4 regions of the Pseudomonas sp. AB39(2026) genome follow, and region 1 is predicted to be linked to each of the others. Evidence: predicted binding sites of a transcription regulator. Region 1 holds the regulator's gene; each other region holds the start of a gene.
What was found. Region 1 encodes FliA, which starts transcription of late flagellar genes. Its sites were predicted from a motif close to CTAAAGTTTNNNNNNNNNNNGCCGNTAA; they were not measured.

Region 1 (4,810 bases):
AACCCAGTCCCGCATTGTATCGGCCCAAGCCGAGCTGGACACCCGTAGCCACGGCGATGGCGTGGTCAACCGCCAGCTGGTGGCTGGCCTGCCTTTGACCGCTGCCGAGCCGCTGATCGAACCCACACTGACTGAAGCGCCTCGTGTACATGCGCCAGCGGTAGCGCCTGAGGCTGCGCCTGTAGACCAGCGCCTGTTTGATTCCATGCGCTCCGAGCTGTCCGGGCTGCGTGAATTGCTGGAGGTTCAGCTGGGTTCATTGGCGTGGACGCAGCTTCAAGGCAGCCGGCCCGACCAGGCCACCTTGTGGCGCAAATTGCAACGCATCGGTTTGTCCGGCCCGTTGGCCCGCGACCTGCTGGAACAGGTTGGCGACGTGGAAGACCCTCGTCAGGCCTGGCGCCTGGTGCTGGCCCACTTAGCTCGCATGATCGCCACGCCTGAAGTGGAGCCGCTCGAAGAGGGCGGGGTCATTGCCATGGTCGGCCCTGCCGGTATGGGCAAAACCACTACGCTAGCCAAGCTCGCTGCCCGATATGTGCTTAAATACGGCGCGCAAAACATTGCGTTGGTAAGCATGGACAGTTTTCGTATTGGCGCCCAGGAACAACTTAAAACCCTGGGCCGAATTCTCAATGTGCCGGTTACTCAGGTCGACCCTGGTCAGTCCTTGGCGCAAGCCTTGGAGCCGCTACTACGCAAGCGTGTCGTGCTGATTGATACCGCAGGGCTGCAAGCCAGTGACCCGGCCCTCAAGTTGCAGCTGGAAAGCTTGGCTGGGCGTGGGATTCGCGCACGCAATTACCTTGTGCTGGCTACTACCAGCCAGAAGCAGGTACTGACTGCGGCTTACCACAGTTACAAGCGGTGCGGCCTGGCAGGTTGTATCCTTACCAAGCTGGATGAAACGGCAAGCCTGGGTGAAGTGCTGAGCCTGGCCATTGGTCATCAACTGCCCGTGGCTTACCTGACCGATGGCCCGCGTATACCAGACGATGTGCACCTGCCCCGCAAGCACCAGTTGGTCAGCCGTGCGGTCAGCGTGCAGATGCAGGAGGAACCCAGCGAAGAGGCCATGGCCGATATGTTCGCTGACCTCTACCACAGCCCCAGCAAGCGCGCGGGCTGAGGTGAATGAATATGAATGAATGCATGCGCAAGTGGTTGCGCGCCAGCGAACCTCGGGGTTCGCTGTCCAGCTTGAAACCGACCTCCACCATGAGCAGCGTCAATCGGCCTGCAGGGCCAGCGTGCCATGGTGTAGCCAGTGTCTCAGTGACAAGGTAAAGAACGAATGGGCAGCATGCATCCCGTACAGGTGATCGCGGTGACCGGCGGCAAAGGTGGCGTCGGCAAGACAAACGTGTCAGTGAACCTTTCTCTGGCGTTGGCTGAGCTTGGCCGCCGGGTCATGCTTCTGGACGCCGACCTTGGCCTGGCCAACGTAGACGTTCTGTTGGGGCTTACACCCAAGCGTACGCTTGCCGACGTGATCGAAGGGCGCTGCGAATTGCGCGATGTTCTTCTTCAGGGGCCAGGGGGCATTCGGATAGTGCCGGCAGCGTCGGGTACCCAGACCATGGTTCACCTGACTCCTGCCCAACACGCGGGCCTTATCCAGGCCTTTAGCGAAATTGGCGACAACCTGGATGTGCTGGTGATCGATACGGCCGCAGGCATCGGCGATTCCGTGGTGAGCTTTGTGCGCGCGGCCCAGGAAGTGCTGTTGGTGGTCTGCGACGAGCCCACGTCCATCACCGATGCGTATGCCCTGATCAAGTTGCTTAATCGTGATTACGGTATGAACCGCTTCCGGGTATTGGCCAATATGGCCCAGAGCCCCCAGGAAGGGCGCAACCTGTTTGCCAAGCTCACCAAGGTCACTGACCGTTTCCTTGATGTGGCACTCCAATACGTAGGTGCGGTGCCGTATGACGAAACCGTGCGCAAGGCCGTCCAGAAACAGCGGGCTGTGTATGAAGCATTCCCGCGCTCGAAATGTGCCTTGGCCTTCAAGGCCATCGCTCAGAAAGTCGACACCTGGCCGCTGCCCGCTAACCCGCGGGGGCACCTGGAGTTCTTTGTCGAACGTTTGGTACAGCAAACCAGTGCGGGGCCTGTCTCATGAGCGCCAGTGGATACCGGATGTACAACAATGCTTCTCGGCAATCGCAGCAGCATGAACTGATCGAGCGGTACGCCCCGCTGGTGAAGCGAATCGCCTACCACTTGCTGGCACGTTTGCCAGCCAGTGTTCAGGTAGAAGACCTGATCCAGGCAGGCATGATCGGCTTGCTTGAAGTGGCCAACAAATACGATGCCAGCAAAGGGGCGAGTTTCGAGACCTATGCCGGTATTCGTATTCGCGGCGCCATGCTGGACGAGGTACGAAAAGGTGACTGGGCGCCTCGCTCGGTGCATCGCAATACCCGTACCGTGACCGACGCTATTCGAAAAATTGAAGCAAGAACGGGCCGCGAGGCTAAAGATCACGAGGTTGCTGCCGAACTCAACATCAAGCTCGAGGATTATTACTCGATGCTTAACGATACGCTGGGTAGCCGCCTGTTCAGTTTCGACGACCTGTTGCAGGACGGCGAACACGAAGGTTTGCATGAAGACGGCGCCGGCGGCAGTGGCGAACCGGCCCGTGGCCTGGAGGATGAACGCTTCCAGGGCGCGCTGGCCGATGCCATCGCCAACCTTCCGGAGCGGGAGCGGCTGGTATTGTCGCTTTATTACGACGAGGAGCTGAACCTCAAGGAAATCGGTGAAGTGCTGGGGGTCAGCGAGTCACGTGTAAGCCAGTTGCACAGCCAGTGCGCAGCACGTTTGCGCAGCCGTCTGGGTGAATGGCGAGCACGTTGAAGCAGTCCTGAAGGTATAGGTATTAACGAATTGAACCGCGCGGCCCGGAGAGGCCGCGTTCGAGACTGCTGGAGGTCTACTTGGACAAGAACATGAAAATCCTGATCGTTGACGATTTCTCGACGATGAGGCGGATCATCAAGAACCTGTTGCGCGACCTGGGGTTTACTAACACATCCGAAGCCGACGATGGCAACACGGCGCTGCCCATGCTGCAAAGCGGAGCGTTCGACTTTCTGGTAACGGATTGGAACATGCCTGGCATGACCGGCATCGAGCTGTTGCGCACTGTACGGGCCGATGACCGCCTCAAGCACTTACCTGTGTTGATGGTGACGGCCGAGGCCAAGCGTGAGCAGATCATCGAGGCAGCCCAGGCCGGGGTAAACGGTTACGTGGTCAAGCCTTTCACTGCACAAGTGCTGAAAGAAAAGATCGATAAAATCTTCGAGCGCGTCAACAGCTGAGGCCGCACAGGGGGCGTCATGGAGTCCAGTAATACGTCTTTGGGGGACTTCGAGTCCACCCTGAAAAGCCATGCACGTCAGTTGGTGGAGAGCCTCGAAAAAGGTCACTTCGGCGACGCGGTGCAATTGATTTCCGAACTCAACCAAGCCCGTGATCGCGGGCTGTACATGGAAGTGGGCAAGCTCACCCGTGAGCTGCACAGCGCCATTGTCAATTTCCAGATCGACCCTCGATCGCCCAAGGCCGAGGAGGTGTCCCAAATTACGGATGCCACCGAGCGGCTGGACTACGTGGTGCGGCTCACGGAAAACGCCGCCAACCGCACCATGGACTTGGTAGAGCAAAGCACACCCGTGGTGCATAGCTTCGCCGAAGATGCCCATGCACTGCGTGAGGACTGGCAGCGCTTCATGCGCCGTGAAGTGGATGCTGACGCGTTCCGAGACCTGGTAAAGCGCGTAGACGCTTTCCTGGTACGCAGTGAGAACGATGCAGCGGCCCTGTCTTCGCACCTGAATGACATCTTGCTGGCACAGGACTATCAGGACCTTACCGGCCAGGTGATCAAGCGCGTGACCACCCTGGTAACGGACGTGGAAGCGAACCTGCTCAAGCTGGTACTCATGGCCAGCCAGGTGGAGCGTGTTGCGGGTATCGAGCACGACCCTGCCAGCCTGGTTGCAGAAAAAAAATCCGAAAAAGATGCCTTCAAGGGTGAAGGTCCGCAGATTCATGCCGATAAGCGTGAAGACGTCGTATCCGGTCAGGACGATGTGGATGATCTTCTGTCCAGCCTGGGTTTCTGAACCCTGCTTGGCGGAACCATCGAACAGGCGCTGAACTGCGCTATCCGGGCCGGATGCCACTTACAGAATTGAGGGAGCAACCCGTATGAGCTTCGGCGCCGATGAAGAGATCCTCCAGGACTTCCTGGTAGAGGCCGGCGAGATCCTGGAGCAGTTGTCCGAACAGTTGGTGGAGCTGGAAAGCCGCCCCGACGACGCGAACCTGCTCAATGCGATTTTTCGTGGTTTTCACACTGTCAAGGGCGGCGCCGGCTTCCTCCAGCTCAATGAGCTGGTCGAGTGCTGCCACATCGCCGAAAACGTGTTCGACATCCTTCGCAAGGGTGAGCGCCGCGTTGATTCCGAACTGATGGACGTTGTGCTGGAGGCCCTCGATACGGTCAACAGCATGTTCGGCCAAGTGCGTGAGCGCTCTGCGCTTACCCCGGCAACCCCGGAGTTGCTGGCAGCCCTGGCACGTTTGGCAGAACCTGCCGGTGCCGCGCCAGCACCCGCTGCTCCACCCGCAGCCGCCCCTGTGGCAGCGCCAGTGGCCACGCCATTCGAAGCCTTGCTGGAAAGCTTGGACGAAGAGCCGGCAGGTGCTGCACAGAGCGATGAAATTACCGACGCCGAGTTCGAATCCCTGCTCGACCAGCTTCATGGCAAGGGGCAGCCGGCTGCTCACG
Region 2 (4,810 bases), 1.4 Mb from region 1:
ATGCGCAGGTGATGGGTAGGGTCCATGCCAGCGGTCCATTCGAAGTTCACGGCGCCGGGCACATGGCCACCGCGCGCGGCCACAACCTTTTCTCCGGAAAACTCCAATGGGCCACGGGCATCCCAGATCGCCAGGTCCGGAGCACCCAGGCGGCTGCGCAAATAATCAAGCGTGGCCGTTGGGCCGTCGTGGACAGCCAGGTTTACAGGTGTAGACAGCGGCGCAGGCACTTCAGTGCTGAGGGGATAGCCTTCGGCCTCCCAGGCCAGCAGGCCGCCATCCAGGTAGTGGTAACGGCTGTGGCCAATGACGTCCAGTAGCCAGACGAACCGGCCTGCCCAGCCACCGCCTTCGTCGTCGTACACCACATACGTGGCCTCTGGGTGATGGCCAAGCTCGCCAAACAGTGCGTTGAGGCTGGTCAGGCTGGGCAGCAGCCCTGGCGCTGGCGGCGTGCCCAGTTGGGTGCGGGAGGGCGCAACGAAACGGGCACCTGGAACATGCCCGGCGGCATAACGCGCCTGGCTGGTAAGGTCGACCACGATCAGGCCAGGCGCATTCAGGCGGGCTGCCAGGTCTGAGGGTTCGATGATCAGCCCCAGGTCAGAGAAGTCAGCCATACAGGAATCCTTGGGTGGGTAAGAGGCCAGATTGTAGCGCAACCCTTAGCGGCTGCGGCTACTGAACACCGTCAGGGCGTGCTCGATACATTGAGCTGTTTTGCCAAACGCCTGAACGCTGGTGTCGGCCATGGGTTGCCCACCTTGGTCGGCTAGCACCAGCATCAGCACCCGATCCTGGCTGGCAATAGAGCGCAACAGCAGGTGCTCGCCGCGAAACATCACTCGTAGGCTGGCAGGCACAAGCCGGGACAATGAAGCATTGTTTTCAGGGGTAAGCCGCAATTGGCCAGGGCGCTCCACCAGGCGCTGCAGCAGCGGCGCATGGCTCAAGGGCATGCTCAGGTCCACGGCTGCCTTGGGGAGCCCGGCAATCAGGTGAACGCGCAGGTTGGCCTGGGCCTTGTCTACCATCAGCAGGGCCACACGGCGCATGCCGCAGGCTTCCAGCGCCTGCATGGCCACCCCCATCAGGTGCATGGCGTTATTGAAAGGGCTGGGCGCCTGACGCAAGGTCATGCAGTGCTGACGCCACAGCGCCAAGGCCTCCTGGCTTGGCCCGGCTACGGGCAGCAGGCCAGGGTGCACACGACGTTCATGCAGGGGCCAGACCAGGGCCATGGCCGGGTGCCAGAGTGCAGGGCCGGCGTGGCTGTGGGCACTCTGTACCGCTTGTACATGTGCCTGCTGCTGCACCTGCTCCAACGGCGCCTGTGTATACAGGGCCAGTAGCTGTTGCCAACGCAGCACATGGGGCGTGCCCCAGCCCTGTTCGCAGGCCAGGGCCATGCCGTTGGCCAGCAACACAGTGGTGGCGGGTTGGTTGAGCCAGCGGTAAAGCTCTGGGTTGCTGTCCAGCTTATGCTGCTGGGCCAAGGGGTCGTCCTGGTTACGGGCGATCAGCATGGCCTTGGTGAGTGAGCGCCGCTCCAGGGTAAGAGCGCGGTAGCCCTGGCGCACCCAGGCAGGGAGCCCCCAGTAGTCCGCCAGTGCCTTGCACAGGTCCAACACCCGTATGCCAAACAGCTCCCGCTCCACGCGGTCCGGGTTCTCACCCTTGTGCAGCACGCGCAGGTCCCACTCCTCGAACAGCTTGGGCTCGGTCATTGCCAAAGGCCATAGCGGTGCCAGAAACAGCAGGCTGCCCCAGTGTATCTCCTGCCACAGGCGCGCCAGGCGAGCGGCAAAAAAGCCGCTGGCTTGCTGGGTAGCGTGCTGGCTGATCAGCTGAAGCTGGCGCAGGGGCAGCGGGATGTCTTCAGGTGCCATGGCCGGCACGCGCGCCAGCAGCTCGCCGGTGCGTTGCAAGCCCAGGCGGTTGAGGGCGATTTCCAGGCTCTCGGCTGGCTCCACCAGGGTATTGCTGGCCTGCAGGTTGGCTTCGCGGATAACGTTGAGTACCAGGGCTGGACTGCCCTGCATGCATTCAGCGATGTCTCGCAGCGAACTGCGGCTATCGTTGAGTACAGCGCATACGCGCTCATGGCTGGCACGAGGGACTGGAATGCGAACGTTACCCAGTGATTTAACCCAGGCTTCAAGGCTCTGCTGCCGAACGGCTGACATAGGAGGTGGCGCTCGCATACGTGTGTTTAAGAAAACGTAACTATAGTCTGGCGCAGTTCTGCCGATAGGTAGAAGCAGAGATTGAAACGGCCTCGCGCCAGTTGTCCCACGTTTGCGAAGTGTTCCTGACCTATGGCTAAAATTATCGGCATTATCGTCGTATTCGCGAGCGTTCTCGGCGGGTACGTCCTTTCCCACGGAAAAATCGCGGCCCTGATCCAGCCTTTCGAGGTCATGATCATCGGCGGGGCGTGCCTGGGGGCCTTCCTCCAGGCCAACCCAGGGTCGGCCACCATGCACGTGCTCAAGAAGTCGTTGAAGATGTTCAAGAGCCGGTTTACTCACGCCTTCTACCTGGAAGTGCTAGGCCTGGTGTATGAGATCCTCAACAAAAGCCGCCGTGAAGGCATGATGGCCATCGAAAGCGACATCGAAGATGCCGCCGCCAGCCCGATCTTCGCCAAATACCCGGCTGTGCTGAACGATGCGCGCATGACCGCATTTATCTGCGATTACCTGCGCATCATGTCCTCGGGCAACATGGCACCCCATGAGCTGGAGGGCCTGTTCGACATGGAACTGCTAAGCATGAAGGAAGAGCTGGAACACCCTTCCCATGCGGTGCAGGGCATTGCCGATGGCCTGCCAGGTTTCGGTATCGTGGCGGCCGTACTGGGTATTGTGGTCACCATGGCGTCCTTGGGCGATGGCGACAAGGCGGCCATTGGTGGTCACGTGGGCGCGGCCTTGGTCGGTACGTTCTTCGGTATTCTGGCGGCCTACGGTTTCTTCGGCCCCTTGTCGACGAGCCTGGCCCATGACGCCAAGGAAGAAATGAACGTGTTCGAAGCCATCAAGGCGTGCCTGGTAGCCTCTGCCTCTGGCATGCCGCCTACCTTGGCAGTGGAATTCGGCCGCAAGGTGCTGTACCCCGCCCACCGTCCGAGCTTTGCCGAGCTCGAACAAGCGGTTCGCGGTCGCTAAGCCATGGAGAACAATCAGCCGATCATCGTCAAGCGCGTAAAGCGCTTCGGCGGAGGGCACCACGGGGGTGCCTGGAAAATTGCCTTTGCCGACTTCGCAACCGCGATGATGGCCTTCTTTCTGGTGCTGTGGTTGCTGTCTGAAGCGACCCCGGAGCAGAAGCTTGCTATCGCGGGCTATTTCAAGGACCCGATCGGCTTCACCGAAAGCGGCTCACCTTACGTGATCGACCTAGGTGGGTCGCCGCAGCTGGCGCCCGACCATACCCTGAACCCGGAAACCAAGGACACCCCGCCCAAACCTGAAGCGGAGAACTCGGTGGACCCCGACCAGGCTGAAAACATTGCCGAGAAAGTAGAGAAGGATCGCCTGGAGCTGCTGCTGCAGGAATTGCAGAACAAGGTGGATGAGAACCCGCAACTGCAGAAATTCAAGGACCAGATTCTCTTCGAGATCACCCAGGACGGCCTGCGCATTCAGATCATGGATGCCGAGAACCGGCCCATGTTCGACCTGGGCAGTGCCCGGCTCAAACCCTATTTCGAAGACATTCTGCTGGCGATGGCCGACACCATCAAGGAAGTGCCCAACAAGGTGAGCATCAGCGGCCACACCGACGCCAAGCCCTATGCGGCCAGTGCAGACTTCGGCAACTGGGAGCTGTCTGCCAACCGTGCCAACGCGGCCCGGCGCACGCTGGTGGCAGGCAGTTACCCTGAGTCGCAGATTGCGCGTGTGGTGGGCTACGGTTCGTCTTCGCTCTTCGATCGCAAGAACCCGTTGAACCCGGTCAACCGCCGTATCGACATCATTGTGCTGAACAAGAAAGCCCAGCGTGATATCGAAGGAGAGCAGCCCGATAGCCCGCCAGCCACGACGCCTGCTACACCGGCAGCACCTGGGGCCGCTGTACCGCCCACTGCCCCGGCGCCAGCAGTGCCCAGTGCCACGAGTGGGCAGATCCCTACGGTTCAGCCCCGGGACCTGAGGGAGAAGGTGAACATCTTTGACAATGGCGCCTTGCAGATGCAGGCACCGGCACCCTCGGCCCGGCAATTGTAGCCGGGTATGAGGGGCGGCCTGAGAAGACCAGTTCCCGGGCTACGCCTGCGGCTTGGCCCGGCCCTACACGGTGAACCGGCTCAATAGCGTTCTTGCGCCAGGCTGGCAATGATCGAGCGATAGCTGTGCATGCGTTGAGGGTGAATACGGCCCTCTTCCAGGGCCATCAACAAGGCGCAACCTGGCTCGCGGTCGTGCTTGCAGTCGCGGAAGCGACAGTGGCCGAGCAGGCCGTCGAACTCGATGAAGCCAGCTTCCACATCCTCACGGCTGACATGGGCCAGGCCGAACTCCCGGATGCCCGGCGAGTCGATCAGATCGCCCCCTTGCGGGAAATGGAACAGCTTGGCCGTGGTGGTGGTGTGCTGGCCCTGGCCGGACCACTCCGATAGCGCCCCTACCCGAGCCTGCGCGTCTGGCAACAGCTGATTCACCAGCGACGACTTGCCTACGCCGGACTGGCCCACGAATACACTGGTGTGGCCTTTGAGCCGCGCCTTGAGCTGTTCCATGCCATCACCCTCATGGGCAGACACTTCCAGCAGCGGGTAGCCCAGCTGCCGGTACGCCTCTAGCAA
Region 3 (4,810 bases), 440 kb from region 1:
GCGCCTGCAGACCACCCTGTAATCGCCTGTTGTGTGCACCGACCGGTTGTCGGCCACACCTGCCGACACTTGCATGAAACGCTTTTGGGGGCTAAATTGCACCCATATGTTTAGCGCGCATTATATTTGCTCGCATAACATTACCTCTTCTTACCCCCTCGCAGGAGCCGCACCTTGAACGTTCTTTACACTGCATCTGCAACTGCAACCGGTGGCCGTGACGGCCGGGCTGTCTCCAGCGACAACCTGCTGGATGTAAAACTGGCCACGCCCAAAGAACTGGGCGGCGCGGGTGGTAACGCCACCAACCCTGAGCAGTTGTTCGCCGCAGGCTATTCCGCCTGCTTCATCGGTGCCTTGAAGTTCGTCGGTGCCCAACAAAAGCGCAACGTGCCTGCTGACACCTCAATCACCGCCAAGGTAGGTATCGGCCAGATCCCTGAAGGCTTCGGGCTGGACATCGACCTGCACATTCACTTGCCAGGCCTGGAGCAGGCCGATGCAGAGGCATTGGCACAGGCGGCTCACAAGGTGTGCCCCTACTCCAACGCCACTCGCGGCAATGTGGACGTTCGGCTGCACGTCACCGTATAGCCGGCCTGTACCAAAAGCGGCGCCGCGGCTGGGGGTTTTTCGACCCCAGCACAGGCAACCGCCTTACCCCGCCTTGAACTGCCCCACCAGCCCCTGTTGGTGCTCGGCCAACCGGGCCAGTTCACGGCTGGTGGCCGCAGTCTGTTCCGCGCCAGCACTCACTTGAACCACCAACGCACTGATGTCATCGATGTTGCGGTGAATCTCCTCGGCCACCAGGCTCTGCTCTTCGGCAGCAGAGGCCACCTGAAGGTTGCGGTCGCTGATGGTAGCAATGCCCTCGGCGATGGCCTCCAGCAGGTGCCCGGCCCGGTCCACATTACTGGCCCCTTCCTGCGCCTTGCTCAGGGTGTCCTGCATGGACGTCGCGGCTCGGTCCGAACCCGCCTGCAGGTTGGCGATCATTGTCTGGATGCTCACGGTGGAGTCCTGGGTCTTCTTCGCCAGGTTGCGTACCTCGTCGGCTACCACGGCAAAACCACGGCCCTGCTCACCGGCACGGGCGGCTTCGATGGCCGCATTAAGCGCCAGCAGGTTGGTTTGGTCGGCCACCCCGCGGATCACGTCCAGCACTGAGGAAATAGCGTCGCTCTCCCCCTTCAGGTCGTTAAGGATGCGCGCCGTCTGCTCGGCCTGTGCCTCAAGCCCTTTGATCACACGGATGGTGTTGTCGATTTCGGTTTTGCCCTGCACCGTGCTGGCATTCACCTGCCGGGACATCTCAGCAGCATCGGTAATGGTGCGGGCCACGTCTTTGACCGTGGCGCTCATCTGGCTGATGGCCGTGGCCACCTGGTCGGTGCCCTGGCGTTGCTGCAACACATTTTGGCTGGTCTGCAGGGCCACCGCAGAGGATTGCTCGGCAGCCGTGGCGACCTGGGCCGTGGCGCTGCCAATGTCCCGGATGATGCCGCTGATCTGCACGGCCATGTTGTCCAGGTTGCGCGAAATATCGCCGAACTCATCCTTACCCGTATAGCGCGTTCGGGCAGTCAGGTCCCGCGAGGACAGGGAGAGCAGCGTGCGGTTCACGTCGGCGACGGCGATGCGGATATTGCGAATGATGATCCAGGCCAGCCACACCACCGCAATAAGCAGCACCACCACAAGGGCAATCGCGAGATACAGGCTGCGTTCGGCCGCCTGCCGATCGTCCTGGGCCAAGCCCACCACGTTCTGGCTCAGTTCGGCTTCTACCTGGGCCATCAGGTCAATACGTTTGGTGGCCAGGCTGAACCACGCCTCAGGCTTCACGTTCAGGGGCTCGCCCAGGGGTGTGTCAAAGCCCAAGCGTTGCAGGCGCGCAACTTCCAGAGATTCGGGCTGCTGCAGTACCGCGTCCAGCTTGTCCTTGAACACCACCGGCGACCACCGCTGGAAGGCTTCAAGGTAGCCCGAGAACTCACCCATGTTGCGGCTGAAGCGGGAGAGCAACGGCGCGTCGAAACGGTTCTGGCTGAACGCCAGGCCCAGTGTGACGCGCTCCCGGCCAGCCCGCTCCTTCATGTCCACGAACTGGTTGAGCGAGCCCAAGGCGCGCAGCACCTCGGGCTCATCAATGCTGGCTTCCAGTGAATAGGCGTACCCGATCAGCGTTTTGATCAGGTCCGTGAAGCGGGTGGCCGAGTCGGTAGTACTGATCGACAGGGTATCCACCGTGGCGCGAAGCGCCGCCAGGTCGTCTCGGGCACCCGATGCCTTGCCCGGCGAACCGACGCCCGCCGCGGGCTGTGCTTGCAAGGCGGCCATGGCCTGGTCGGTTTCCTGGCGGAAGGCTTTGAGCTTGTCAGCCATGGACGTACCGCCACTGCCCAGGAACAGGCTGCTGGCACCCCGCTCACGCTGAAGCGTGGTTACCACACCGCTCAACTTCTGGGCCAGGCCAGTGGCCGTGACAGCGTTATTCATGGCACCGAGCGTTTGGCTTTTGTCGGCCACAAACAGGCCTGCGAAAGCAAGAAAACCCAGCAGGGGCAACATCAGGATAAGCAGCAGCTTGGTACTCAGAGGGGCGTTTCTAAGCATGGCAGTTCTCACAAAGGACAGACGTCGGTAAACCCCTTGGGTACAGACGTCTGGGCCTGCTCGCCGCTGGGTTATTTTTCCCGTTTGTGCTGTGTCGGCCGTCGCCCGCTGAACTTTACCCCTGAGTATTCACAACCTTGTGTTGCCTGCCACAGCCGTCATGGACAGGCCGCCCCTACCGTCCCAACGCCTGCGCCAGGTCTGCCAGCAACGATGCGGTCGCCTCTAGCCCGATGTGCAAGCGCACCACCGGCCCGCACTGCGCCAAACCAGGGTGGCGTTCGCCGTCGACCACCACTGCCAGGCTTTCAAAGCCGCCCCAGGACGCCCCAATTCCAAACAGCTGCAGCGCGTCCACGAAACCGTCCGCATCGAACCCAGGCCTGAATGCCACAGACAGTAACCCATTGCTGCCCTTGAAGTCCCGCCGCCACAGCGCATGCCCAGGATGTTGCGGCAAGGCCGGGTGAAACACTTGGGCTACCTGAGGCTGAGCCAGCAACCAATGGGCCACCTCCAAGGCCTGCTGCTCATGGACAGCCACCCGCGCCGCCAGCGTGCGCGCCCCCCGCAGCACCAGCCAGGCGTCATCGGGGCTGACCGTGGTACCCAGGGTATCGCTCATGGCCGACAGCGGCCCGAACACCGCCTCGCGGGTGCACACGCTGCCCATCATCACGTCGCTGTGGCCAGCCACGTATTTGGTCAGCGCCATCAGGGAGATGTCCGCGCCCAGGGCCAGGGGTTGGTAGAGGTAGCCCGAGCCCCAGGTATTGTCCACGGCCAACAGGATACCCCGTGGCTTGCAAAAGGCCGCCACAGCGGGCAGGTCCAGCAGGTCAAACAATGACGACCCGGGCACCTCGGCATACACCAGGCGGGTGTTCTCACGGATCAGCCCGGCCAGGTCGCTGCCGTCGGCGGCGTAATAGCTGTAGTGGATGCCGAAGGGCGCCAGCCATTGTTCGGCCAGGCGTCGGATCGGCGCGTACACCGCCTCGGTGATCAGCACATGGTCGCCAGGCCGCAGGTAGGCCTGGAACACCTGAGCCGCCGCGGCCAGGCCGGTGGGGTACAGCCGGGTGCGGTAGCCGCCTTCCAGTTCAGTGACCAGCTCTTCAAGGGCAAATGCCGTAGGGTTGCCACGGGCGCCGTAGCTGAGCACACGGTCCTTCTCCCGTTGCACACGCGCCTGGCGCATACCGGCCACGGTATCGAACAGCACGGTGCTGAGGCGCGAAACCGGTGCATTGACGCCGCGGGGACTACCATCCGACGGGCCACGGCCGCTGTGCACCAGCCGAGTGGTCACGGGTTCCACAGCGCCGAGAGGGCGGAAGCTGCCACGTTCACGGGCGGTCATCTGCCCCAGCAGGCCGGTTTCCCAGGCCAGGTACTGACGTGCCGCAGCTTTGTTGCCGGCGTGGCGGTCATGCACGAAAAACAGAAAATCGATACGTTCGGCATCACTCAATGGCGCACCACCCTCTTCCACCGCAAGCCCCTCCAGGCTGGGCAGCCAGCGGGCGTGGGCTTGCAAGGCGGGCGGCAGCTCGTCGGCGGCCAGCTGGGCGACAGCGGCCTCCGGCGTCAGCAGCCAGAGGGGTCCTGTGACCCCTTCAGCCAGCTGAACCAATTGGCTGCGGGTAGCCCAGCGGGATCCGCGTACCCTACGCTGGATAAACGCGGCGCTCGGCCGCAGGTCCAGCACAGTGGCCGGCCATGCTTCAGGCTGCGTTTTGGGCAGCCGGGGTATTGGCGCAGCTACGGCAGCCAGCGCCAGGCCGCTGCTCAGGCCGCCTTCCAGCACATAGGCCTCGTGGCCCAGTTGCCGTAGCCAGCTGGCCACGATGGGCGCGCGCACGCCGTCACTGTCGAACACCACTACCCGTGCCCGGCGCACACCCACGTACAGGTCAGTGGCCTGGATCAGCTGGCCGCCCGGGGTGTGTTGAGCCCCAGGCAACGAGCCTTGAGCATATTCTTCAGGGGTACGCACATCGCACAGGAACAGGCTGCGGCTGGGATCATCGGCCCATTGCTGTACCTGCGCCGCAGTCACACTCACTACGCCCGCACGCTGGGCCAAGCGGCGGGCTGCCTGCTGTTGCTCCTCAACCGCACCGGGTATGGCCGGGTACTCGCCTTGCTGCCCATGGGCCAGGGCCAAGTCGGCCAGGAACCAGCCTTG
Region 4 (4,810 bases), 140 kb from region 1:
TGGGTCATGACGAATCAAGGTAGCGAGATTGAGACTGAGCGCGCCTATGAGCAATGGATGCTGTGCTGGCAAATCAGTGAGCATGACGTGGTCTGCCGCGAATGCCAGCATAAGCAACGGCTGGTTTCAGCTGACGAGCCGTTTCCCCATAGGGCGTCCTGTCAAAGCCCCTCCACCACACTTACCAAATACCCTTGGCAAACACTGGCGTTGATTCTGCAGCAGTGCACGCGCCGCGCTTCAAACGAATCAATGCATTCAGATTAAAGCAGATGGAAAGACTAACGTGATGCGCTCTGGAATTCATGAGGACGCCCTGCAAGCCATGCTAGAGGCCGGGGCCGTGCGTGAGGTGCTCGTCAGTCGGCACGACGAGAAATGGACCCTGGCTATTCGCTTAGGCGGTGCCGGCAGCCGCTGGCTGCCCGTGCGCTCCAGGCGCGAGGCATTGCGCACCTGGGCGAGTTTGACAGCGGTCGGACGCTTTGCCGAAGGCCTGGGTGTTAAGGGCTTTGCCGTGGAGCTGTAGGGGAGGTTCCGATTCGGAAACTTTGCCAGGCTTCGGCTTTAAGTCTCCTTCTAGGTCGTGACCGGCAACAATCGGACCCATAGCTGCCCTCCGTGAGGGCAGCAACCAGTTAAAATGACTCACTTAAAAATTCACAAAATCCAGATCACTTCATGCTAAAGCTTGAAGCGCGCAGTGGAGTCATTCAATGTGCGGCTGGAAGACACCACCGCATTCACGTCCACGTTGGCGATGGTTACTGATTCGGCCGAGGCACTGACCATGGCCGCAATGCGTTCCACGTTCTGGGCCACGCTGCTGCTGGCCTGGCTTTGCTCTGATGTGGCCGAGGCCATCTCCCGAACCTGAGCCAAGGTGGCAGCCGCTTCGGTGCTGATGTCGCGCAAGGCGGCTGCCGCTTCCTTGGCCAGCCCCGCTGCAGCGTTCATCTTGGGTTCGATGGCCTGCATTTCTTTCACGGCCAAGCCCGTATCGTTCTGGATGTCGGCCACCATGACCGTGATTTCCTCGGTCGCCTGGGCGGTGCGCTGGGCAAGGTGGCGTACTTCATCGGCGACGACGGCAAACCCACGGCCCTGTTCACCAGCGCGTGCCGCTTCAATGGCCGCGTTGAGCGCCAGCAGGTTGGTCTGGCTGGCAATGTTGCGAATGGCGCTGGTGATGCTGTCGATCTCGTCGGCGCGCGCAACCAGCCCGCTGATCTGGCCTGATGCAGCTGTGATCTGTTGTGACACTTCAGCGATAGCCCCTGTGACTTCGCTGACCAGACGCTCGCCCTCGATAGCCAACGACGTGGAGCGTTCAGAGTTGGTCTGAGTCATGCGGGCATTGCTGGAAATCTGGTCGATGGTGACTGACATCTGTTCCACGGCGGCTGCCGTAAGCGTCGTGGCCTCTGAGGTATGCTGAGAGGCATCGTCGATATGCTGCATCTGCTCGCCCAGGCTAGACGACGTGCCTTTAAGTTCCTCTGCCACCTGCTTGATGTCCACGATCATGCCGCGCAAGCCGGTTTGCATGCGGGCCACGGCGGCCATCAGGCTGCCAGCCGGGTAACTGTCCCCCATCACCTGGCGCAGGTCGCCGTTGGCAATCGACCCTGTGACTTCGGCTACCTGCTGCGGCTCGCCGCCTAAGGCGCTGTAGATGCTGCGAGACATGCGCCAGGCAATAGCGACTACGCCCAGCAGCACCAGTACTCCGATAGAGAGGAACTTGTACACCAGCTGCCAGTACGCTTCACTGATGTCATCGGCATATACCCCAAAGCCCATTACCCAGTTCCAACCCGGGACCTGGGTTACGCCATTGATCTTGTCTACAGGCTGGGTCTGGCCTGGCCGTGCCACCTTGTCGTCAAAAAAGGCGAAACGGTCACTGCGCAGGTGATCCAGGTAGTTCTGCCAGGCGGTCTTGCCGCTGGGCAGCGTGGCGCCTACGTCAATCTTGCCAATGAGGTCCGGGTTGGGATGGACCAAGCTCAAGGCCCCTTCCGTCCTGGCCCAGATATAAGCGTTCCTGCCATCGCGCAAGGCGCTCAGCGCCTCCACAGCACGTGCCTGGGCCGCAGCGGTTGTCAGCGTGCCAGCTTTTTCAAGCCCCTGAAAGTATTCAACCTGTTTGCTGGCCAGGTTCAAAACGGTATGGATCTCGCGGCGGCGATCTTCCAGCATGGTGTTATGCAGGGTATTGAGCGCAAATAACGCAATGGCGATCAGACCGGCGCAGGCGCACGCGGCGATGATAAAGAGGCGGTGGGCTACTTTCATTGGGGTCACAGATTCAATGGGATCAATACTGCATTATCGACCTGTCGCCTTGGTACTTGAATACCGAGCCCGATCAGTCATGAAAGCAGGCTGGGCCCCGTTCTTGCGTTCTGCTTAGTCCTACAAAGCTGTATTTGCTGCTTTAAGGGCAAGCGCCAAGACAGCGGCAGAAGACACGCCAAAGGGCGCTGCTGTCATTTGAGTTCGCCGCGCGGGTACGCATAAATCGTCAGGCAAATGGTTTCGTGAGTCACATGCCCCTGGGATTATCAGGCCACTAATATTTGAGTTTGGCAGCAATCTGTTGTGGAGACCAGCCTTTGGCCAAAAGGCTGTGTAGCACCTGAAACAAACTCAGAATCGGGCTCGAGGATTTTCCTGCGCCACGGTACATGCTTCAAGGTGCAAGCTCTTGGCCCGGCAACGGTAGCATCGTAATAGCCTGGATCAGGCTGGCGACGCACTTCTCGCTAGCATACTTGGATGGGGTCTTGGCACGGCGGCTATTGCACGCAGCAAGGAGCCCTGCAAGGCGCATGATTATAAGATTGACACGCTCTTGACGGTCAGATAGGTGTAATGAGTGGTAATGCGGCACCTTACCTTTTGGGTATTGCACTTGGTCATTGAGACCGCCCATCGGCCGGTACCTAATGCAGTAGTACAACTGGCGAGACCACATCAGTTCAATGACGGGTTAGCACCTGCGGTCGCCGAGGAAAACTTAACGCAGTGTCCGGGATCAATTGACCACTACACAAGCCGCATAGCCTCGAAGAAGAGATTTATTCCGCCTCAGCTTATGGCTGATGGTCGAGGGACTACATTCGATCAGGCGAGCAATTTCGCGCTGAATAAGGCGTTGATACTGGATGGCCACAAGTTCTTCGATGCTGAGTTCGGTATAAGGCATCGCGGCACCTTACGGAGACACAGGTGTTGTACTCAGTTTATGCGGCCCACCTGCCTTGAAAACCCTGGCAACGCGTCATTTAGGCGAAGATACTATTGAAAAATTCAAGCTACCTTGAAGAAGTAATTTGGTAATTTGACTCTCGCTCAAAGGCTGACTAAATAAATACCCTTGCCCCTCTTGACAACCGATTCTTTGTAAAAATTCTAATTCTAAATATTTTTCGATCCCTTCGGCGACCACAGTGTGGTGTAAGCTTTTACCCATTGCCAATATTGCAGTAACTACTGTCAAGCTATCTTCACGCGCGTGAAGGTCCCGAATAAATGATTGATCGATCTTCAGAATTTCGAATGGCAACTGTGCCAAATAAGAGAGGCTGGAATATCCAGTGCCGAAGTCGTCGAGCACCAAAGTTAATCCTACCCTCTTAAGATTTGAGAGAATTTCACGGTTATACGTAAGGTCGGACATCAATACACTTTCAGTTAGCTCAAGCTGTAGGGAGCTTGGTGAAATACCAGTCTCTTTTATAATTGCCAAAACTTTTTCTATGTAATCTGGTTGTGATAGTTCGATAACAGATACATTAACAGCCACACAAATATTATTAATGCCTTGCTCGCTCCATCGATGGATCTGCTGGCAGGCACTGCGTAAGACCCATTCGCCAAGTGGGATAATTAATTTACTGTCTTCAGCAATTCCAATGAATCGCGAAGGCGGAATTATCCCTTTACCTGAATGAAACCAGCGCAGCAATGCTTCGACACCAGTCACTTTTCCAGTACGTAAATCCACCTTGGGCTGGTAATGCAGGATGAATTCTTTACGCTCTAGTGCTCCGCGTAGATCGGCCTCAATAACTTGACGTTCTACGACTTTTTCATTCATTCTAGGCAAGAAGAATTGGTAGCAATTGCGCCCCTTCAGTTTGGCTTCATAAAGTGCCGTATCCGCATGTTTTATAAGGCTTTCAGCATCGCTAGCATCTGAAGGGAAAAAGCTTATCCCGATACTCGCCGAGATGTAAAGCATATATTCGTTTAACTGATGCTCCTGCGAGACTGCTTCGAGAATTTTTTGGGCAATTATTCCAACATCATCCTCTTTTTGCAGCGAAGATAATAGCACCATAAACTCATCGCCACCTTGGCGACTTACTGTATCCGAAGCACGAATACTCCTACTAATGGCCAAAGATACAGCGACTAACAGTTGGTCCCCTACTGCGTGCCCTAGAGAATCGTTGATGTGTTTAAAATTGTCTAAATCAAGAAATAAAACTGCCAACCGTTGATGGTATCGCTTCGCAACGCGTATTGCTTGCAACAGACGATCTTGAAATAGTAATCGGTTGGGAAGCTGGGTAAGATAGTCGTGCTCTGCTAAATAGGTCATTTTTACCTTCATAGCACGTTCTATTGAAACGTCGTGAAATACGACCACCGCACCTGCTATGTTGCCTCGATAATCGAAGATGGGAGCCACAGAATCTTCAATATCCCTTTGATGCCCATCACGCGTAACTAAAATTGCTCCTGCACTTAGCCCGGCCGGAGAATGGGTTTGCAACGACAGTTGTACTGGATGGGGTTC

Region 2: motA (flagellar motor stator protein MotA) is a predicted target of FliA. The motif match lies at 2,227-2,254, and genes of this name have one in related genera.
Region 3: ACSAMW_RS04535 (methyl-accepting chemotaxis protein) is a predicted target of FliA. The motif match lies at 2,711-2,738, and genes of this name have one in related genera.
Region 4: ACSAMW_RS07195 (methyl-accepting chemotaxis protein) is a predicted target of FliA. The motif match lies at 2,332-2,359, and genes of this name have one in related genera.

The regions. Positions count from the first base shown of each region.
Region 1 is NZ_CP195212.1:1,485,331-1,490,140, reverse strand. It holds gene flhF (flagellar biosynthesis GTPase FlhF) at 1-1,129, shown strand, start outside; gene fleN (flagellar synthesis regulator FleN) at 1,295-2,128, shown strand; gene fliA (RNA polymerase sigma factor FliA) at 2,125-2,868, shown strand; gene ACSAMW_RS06500 (chemotaxis response regulator CheY) at 2,961-3,335, shown strand; gene ACSAMW_RS06495 (protein phosphatase CheZ) at 3,354-4,142, shown strand; gene ACSAMW_RS06490 (chemotaxis protein CheA) at 4,228-4,810, shown strand, end outside.
Region 2 is NZ_CP195212.1:2,853,923-2,858,732, reverse strand. It holds gene ACSAMW_RS13175 (rhodanese-like domain-containing protein) at 1-620, opposite strand, end outside; gene ACSAMW_RS13170 (HDOD domain-containing protein) at 666-2,204, opposite strand; gene motA (flagellar motor stator protein MotA) at 2,319-3,170, shown strand; gene motB (flagellar motor protein MotB) at 3,174-4,232, shown strand; gene rsgA (small ribosomal subunit biogenesis GTPase RsgA) at 4,313-4,810, opposite strand, start outside.
Region 3 is NZ_CP195212.1:1,041,166-1,045,975, forward strand. It holds gene ACSAMW_RS04525 (MarR family winged helix-turn-helix transcriptional regulator) at 1-22, shown strand, start outside; gene ACSAMW_RS04530 (organic hydroperoxide resistance protein) at 175-594, shown strand; gene ACSAMW_RS04535 (methyl-accepting chemotaxis protein) at 658-2,574, opposite strand; gene metC (cystathionine beta-lyase) at 2,795-4,810, opposite strand, start outside.
Region 4 is NZ_CP195212.1:1,630,008-1,634,817, reverse strand. It holds gene ACSAMW_RS07200 (hypothetical protein) at 290-529, shown strand; gene ACSAMW_RS07195 (methyl-accepting chemotaxis protein) at 685-2,298, opposite strand; partial or broken gene ACSAMW_RS07190 (helix-turn-helix domain-containing protein) at 2,496-2,889, opposite strand; gene ACSAMW_RS07185 (hypothetical protein) at 3,041-3,211, opposite strand; gene ACSAMW_RS07180 (putative bifunctional diguanylate cyclase/phosphodiesterase) at 3,287-4,810, opposite strand, start outside.